One region of the Psychrobacillus sp. FSL H8-0510 genome, then DNA from elsewhere that is predicted to be linked to it. Evidence: a T-box and tRNA genes for the amino acid it is inferred to sense, from the RefSeq annotation. Region 1 holds a T-box; the other holds one or more tRNA genes.
What was found. The T-box of region 1 lies ahead of MHI40_RS12040 (valine--tRNA ligase). A T-box ahead of a tRNA ligase gene usually reads a tRNA of that ligase, here a tRNA-Val.
Positions count from the first base shown of each region.

Region 2: it has a tRNA-Val gene. The T-box ahead of MHI40_RS12040 (valine--tRNA ligase) is inferred to sense a tRNA for this amino acid. The anticodon was not compared.

Region 1 covers NZ_JBBOYZ010000001.1:2,377,596-2,381,018, forward strand. Annotated here, with positions in the region: gene MHI40_RS12040 (valine--tRNA ligase) at 1-1,206, opposite strand, end outside; T-box leader at 1,370-1,595, opposite strand; gene MHI40_RS12045 (hypothetical protein) at 1,819-2,409, opposite strand; gene MHI40_RS12050 (5' nucleotidase, NT5C type) at 2,478-3,056, opposite strand; gene ribD (bifunctional diaminohydroxyphosphoribosylaminopyrimidine deaminase/5-amino-6-(5-phosphoribosylamino)uracil reductase RibD) at 3,081-3,423, opposite strand, start outside.
Region 2 covers NZ_JBBOYZ010000001.1:1,411,263-1,414,685, forward strand. Annotated here, with positions in the region: gene MHI40_RS06805 (SLOG domain-containing protein) at 1-711, shown strand, start outside; gene MHI40_RS06810 (TIR domain-containing protein) at 871-1,479, shown strand; tRNA gene MHI40_RS06815 (tRNA-Val) at 1,872-1,944, opposite strand; gene MHI40_RS06820 (excalibur calcium-binding domain-containing protein) at 2,225-2,488, opposite strand; gene MHI40_RS06825 (nitric oxide synthase oxygenase) at 2,769-3,423, shown strand, end outside.

The sequences.
Region 1 (3,423 bases):
AATATTTTCCATCCATCGTAAGTACGTTTTTTCAAAACGATCTGGTACAAAATTTACTTTTCCTTCTGCTTCTTGAAGTTTAATAGCTTCTTTCGCAAGTGGTTGCATTTTAACAAACCATTGAGTCGATAGATATGGTTCTACTACTGCTCCACTTCGTTCAGAATGCCCTACTGAATGCGCATGTTCTTCGATTTTGAATAGAATTCCTGCATCTTGTAAATCTTTAACGATTTGTTTACGACATTCAAAACGGTCCATTCCATTATAAGTAGCTGCATTCCCATTCATCGTACCGTCTTCATTCATTACTAAAATACGTTGTAAGTTGTGACGGTTCCCGATTTCAAAATCATTTGGGTCATGTGCAGGTGTAATTTTCACTGCGCCACTTCCAAACTCCATATCAACGTAATCATCTCCAACAATCGGTATTTCGCGACCAATAATCGGAAGTTTTACTGTTTTTCCGATTAAATGCTTATAACGATCATCTTCTGGATGTACTGCTACTGCGGTATCCCCAAGCATTGTTTCTGGTCTAGTAGTAGCAACATCGATTGATCCAGTACCATCTGCAAGTGGGTAATGCATATGATAGAATGCACCCTGTACATCTTTGTGGATTACTTCAATATCGGAAAGTGCCGTTTTAGTTGCTGGATCCCAGTTGATAATGTATTCGCCGCGGTAGATTAAGCCTTTGTTATACAGCTTTACGAATACTTCTTTCACTGCATTTGATAATCCTTCGTCTAAAGTAAAGCGCTCACGAGAATAATCTAAACCAAGTCCAAGTTTCGACCATTGTGCACGGATATGGCCAGCGTATTCTTCTTTCCACTTCCATGTTTCTTCGACAAACTTTTCGCGGCCCAAATCATATCTTGTAATATTATCAGCACGCAGTTTTTCTTCTACTTTCGCTTGTGTTGCGATACCTGCATGGTCCATACCCGGAAGCCATAAAGCATCATATCCTTGCATACGTTTCATACGAACAATAATATCTTGTAATGTAGTATCCCATGCGTGACCTAAATGTAGTTTACCGGTAACATTCGGTGGTGGAATTACGATAGTATAAGGTTCTTTATCGCTTTCTGGATGAGCTTCGAAGTATTTTCCTTCTAACCACCATTCATAGCGCCCTTTTTCAATCGACTGCGGATCATACTTTGTGGACATCGTTGTTTCGTTTGTCATTGTCTGTTCCTCCTAAAAAAGAATATCAATTACGCCTCGGAGTAATTGCGTCCAGATTTTGAATCGAGCTTACTCGATTGACTCCTCTCAAAATCTGCGACATCCGCCGGAGGCTTTATTTTCGTTCAACATTTGAACGAATATAAAAAAACTCCTATCGTCATTAAAGGACGAAGGAGTTTGTTCGCGGTACCACCTTTATTCGCGAATGCTAAAAAACGCATCACGCTCTCAATTCGATAACGGCTTCAAACCGGCATTTGCTACTTACGTTCACAAATACTGCTCGTGGGCTACCTTCAAATGGCGGTTAACAGAAACATTTCAGCAAATTGTTTCCTTTCTTTTGAGAACCAAATCATTCTACTCTTCCCATTCATTGCATCTCTATTCATTTGTTCCATTGTAAAGGATATTATTATATGCCGTCAAGTCTAGTATGGTGAAAGGAGAATTACAATGAGAAAAGGATATAACCCATATTTATTGCCCGATTGGTTACGTAAAACACGTTTCTATTGTAAGCATGTAAGTATTCCCATTTGTACTTTCCAATTAATACGAGTACTAATCGTGCCTACCACATGGGATTTCCTCTTATTGGTACTATTACTACTCATCTGTTTTTTGTTTTACAAGAACATTATTTGATGGGAATGTCAGCTTTGAATATCCATCATCCAAATCTAAAATGAATTGAAGCTCGAACTCCTCGCCTTGCGGTATTTTCACTTCCACTGGTTCAGCAGGGTTTGGTGCTTCTACTTCTGCAACTGGTTTAACTGGAACAGGTACAGGAGCTTCCTCGTATTCACAGTGTACAGTCCACCCAACTTCAATTGCCGCTTGCTCTGTTGGTTTCGAGTTAATATGGTTCACTTGAACTGTTGGCTTGGAACCTTCTTTTAATTTGTCTTTACCGAACTCAATACTCATTGGCACTGCATATTCAAAATAGCCGACCTCACCTTGCAGATCTAAGTCTTCAATCTCGGTGAATTCGCTCGTAGCATGATGCTCCTCTTCACCTTCCTCAAACTTAACGTGGCAGGTGATGTGGTATATACCTACTATTTGAATAATATTCTCCTTCTCAGTGACTTCGCATTGAGGAGTTACTGCAACATTTTTAATTTCTTTCGGAACCCCAAAGCTTGGTGGAAAACGAAATTGTTCTTTTACATCCCAGGTTTTTGTCGTCATAAGTCATCCTCCTTCTATAGGACAACTTATGAATAGAACAAAAGGGATAGAACATATTTCACTTAGAATTACTTTTTGTCGTTGTTTTTATCCACAATCTGCTTTAGTTCTAACCAATTTGTTAACCTTGGAATTGTAAGATGTTGGTTATACGATTGCGTTTTCACATAAACTTGTAATGTATCATCTGTTAATGTGTTTAATACGTCTGGCTTATCGTCGAAATAATAATCCAACTGTAAGTCCCGAATAATATTTACCTTTGCTTGGTCCTTCATGCCACAAAAGAATTTTTCTTCTGTAACTGGAAATCCTTGTTCCATTAACCAATTCATCGTTCTTTCACGATGTTCTGCTGGTCTAGCCGTAATATAGTATACTTCATGTCCCTGTTGTTGTAGATTTACTAACGTTTCTACAGCATCTGGGTATGCCGGACAATTAGTATAATATATTTCTTCCAATGTATCATTCCACATTTTAGAGCCCGCTTCATCGGACATTCCGAATAATTCATGTATTTCAACTCTATCTAACGCATGAAATTTATCTAACTCCACTTGTTGTCCTAACTTTTCGTTATAAATATGAAAAGCATGTTCTCTTAAATTGATCAATGTATCATCAATATCAAATCCAAATTTCATTTAATATGCCACATCCATTACATCTTATTTGTAAGTTGGATAACCAACAAACTTAAAGTCTTTCCCTATTTTTTGAATTTCCGTATCGATTAGCTCAACTGCATCACTCATTAAGTCAATACCGCTACCCTCCATAAAGGTCGGAGCATTTTTACCACCTATTAACTTAGGTGCAATATAAATAACTGCTTTATCAATTAATTTATTTTCCAAAAAAGCTGCATTGATCGTCCCTCCACCTTCAATTAACAAAGAGGAGATAGACTTTTCACCTAATATTTGAACGACTTCTTGTACATCTACATGGGTAGTTCCAGTTGTATGGAACACTTGAACGCCTTGATTGATTAGCTTCTCTTTTTTATCA
Region 2 (3,423 bases), 970 kb from region 1:
GAAGAACCACATTTTATTGATTCATGTGACGAGTATGTTAACAGTTTGTCACTTCATTTTCAAAATAGTATAACGACGAATATTAAACAAAAAAAAGGAGTTATCATTTCAGGGGCTTTTCCTGACTGTGAACCTGAATATCAGCAATATTTGTGGAAGGCAATAAACGCTTTTGTACAGGCTACTCTAGATAGAAATGGCACAGTAATTTTCGGTTCACACCCAACTTTCCAACAAGTCATTTTCGATGTATCTAAATTAAGAAGACCAAGTGATTATATTTCAGCAGTTCATATGTATATTTCCAAACATTTCGCAACTCAAGCAATGGTCGATGAAAATATGAACTATGCAACAGTGACGGCGACTGATGATATAGATAATGACCGTAGTAAGAGTTTAACCGCTATGAGAACGGCAATGATTCAAGATGAAGATGCTATATGCATGATTGTTATTGGAGGTAAGGCAAATAGACCGCACTTTCTTCCCGGTGTTGATGAGGAAATTGAAATTGCTAGATCTAGAAATTTACCTGTGTTTCTAATTGGTTCCGTTGGTGGCAGAACCGCAGAGATTGCTACGGAATTTCAAACTAATGGCTGGCAAAATAAACTTAATCCTATGTCAGTTGAATTTAATGAGGAATTAATGCTTAGCCTTGATTATAGTAATTTGGCAAGTAAGTTACTAGATCAACTAGGTATGTAATTTAAGGGGAAATTAAGTAAATGATAAAGCGTAAAATCTTTTATAGTATTTTTATAAATGATTATTGGTTTACTGGATAAGTAAGAAATATTGTAGTAGTTGAGGATATCAGTTAATACAGTGAAAATGATAAAAAAGCATTTATTAGGGGGAAAGTACATGGCGAAAAAAACTTTTATTTCATACAAACACTCTGAATCTAAAGAATTAAGAGATCGAATTGTCGAGTCTTTAGGTGATGATGCCCGATATTATAAAGGAGAAACTAGTGAATCTCCTAATATGTCAGACCAAACTACAGAATATATTAAAGAAAAATTAAAAGATATGATTTATTCTACTTCTGTAACCATAATAGTTATTTCCCCAAATATGAAACAAAGCAATTGGATTGATTGGGAAATCGAATATTCACTGAAACAAATAAAACGTGGTGATAGAATGTCGAGTACGAATGGTATTCTAGGAGTAGTAATGAAGTATAATGGTGATTTTTCATGGTTAAGACCTTCCACAACTAATTCAGACGGCCATACTGCAATACTAACAAATAACGAGTACCTATATGACATCATTATTAGTAATAGGTTCAATCAAGACCCTAAGGAATATATTTGTGATGTATGCGAGAATGTTGACTTTTTATCCGGATCATATATTTCCTTAATTAAAGAAGATGATTTTTTTGATAATCCAAATAAGTATATTGACAATGCTTATGAAAAAAGTAAAAATATCAAGAACTATAATATTTCAAGAAAAAAATAAGAAGATGGCTGTAAGTTGGCTGACCAAAGACTAGGAGGAGCCGTGTGCGTAAATAGCGCAAGCACGGTTCTGTGAGGGGGGAGGAATACAATCTAACGCATAGTAGAGAGGTTCCCTTCTACTCGACTAGATTTAGTGAAAAACGGACATCAAAGCAAAATGAGCTTGGAGAACATTTTCCAGCTCATTTTTTTGTGCATTTTTAAATCAAGCTTTACCTTTAACATAGCCATTTAAAAAGTCCGTCCATGAATCAAAACCTCCACGTTTCGAAAATCCTGCGGACAAATAGCGGACAAACTTTAAAAATTGCGGTATATGCTTAGAAAATCTAACAAAAGAAAAAGCCAATAAACATTGATATATCAACGTTTACTGGCTTATCCAAATGATGGTCCCGACTGGTCTCGAACCAGCGACCCCCACCTTGTCGAGGTGGTGCTCTCCCAACTGAGCTACAAGACCGATTTAATGTAAAGAACTCTTTAAACATTAATGTTTCTAGATATAAATATACTATAATGTAGCGCACTAGTATATACCTAAAAAAATCCTGAAGTGCAAAGATCAACATTCAAGATTACAACCAAATAAAAAATCATATCCTTGAAGGCTTAACGCCTTTCAAGGTTATTTTTTAATTTAGTTATATAAAAAAGTAGAAATTAGAATCTAGTCAGGTAATACAATGAAATGCATTACATATTATCAATTTTTCTTAAGCTGCAATAGCTATAGTATAAAATTACTTCTCACATGCAATGCCATCTTTATCACGATCGCTTTTAATGTTAGCTTCATAGATCTCTTTTGATACAAAAGGAGTAAATTTAGTTTTTCCGCCTTTGTTTTTAATATTTGCAGCCTTGGCTACTCCACCTTTATAGGTTTTGTTTAATTCTGTGCAATTGCTAAATTCCTTAGCTGCCGCCTCTGTCTCTGTCGGTGCTGTTGTAGAAACCCCAAAAATTAATGTTGCGGAAAGTATGATTACAGAAAATCGTTTCATAGTAAATCCTCCTAAGTTTTTGAACTAAGTTGTGGTGAGTAAAAAGGTGCGTGTAAAGATAACTACATATCACAATATAATATGGGGAAATCTCCTTTACTTTTACCAAATTATTCAATGTTACCTAGACTTTAACATAAAGGAGTCGAATATGTATATAGCATATAAATTAATTTGATTATTTCTACTGACATAAAATCCTCACATCTTTCTTAGTTCTGTCACTTGTCTGTAGTGGCTCCATTCTACTAAGATGGAGAGATGGGGAGGTGCTACGATAATGTTATTGGAAGCACAGGACTTTATTCATCTTTTTTATAGGGAAACTGGTAAGGCGGAAATAGACATGCATATACGTTTAAAAGAAATAGAAAGTCAGATTAATACAGTAGGTGCCTACGAACACACTACTGAAGAGCTAGAATTCGGTGCCAAGGTGGCATGGCGTAATAGTAATAAATGCATAGGTCGTCTGTTTTGGCAAAGCCTTACCGTTTTTGATAAACGACATTTACATAACGAGGAGGCTGTTTTTGAGGCACTCATCGCCCATATGCAGTTTGCGACAAATGAAGGTCGAATTCGGCCGACTATCACAATATTTTCACAAAAGGATATTCGCGTATGGAATCATCAGCTTATACGATATGCTGGCTATGAAACGGAGAACTGGATTATTGGAGATTCCGATTCCATAGAATTCACGAAAAAATGTGAGGAACTTGGATGGAAGGGGAAGAGAACCAATTTTGATGTGTTGCCACTTGTTATTCAGGTGAAGGATCACCCACCGAAATTATTTGATATTCCGGAGCAATATATTTTAGAGGTACCAATTCGTCATCCTGAATATGATTGGTTTGAAGATTTAGAGATGAAGTGGTATGCAGTACCCATGATCTCGAATATGAAGTTGGAGATTGGAGGCATTACGT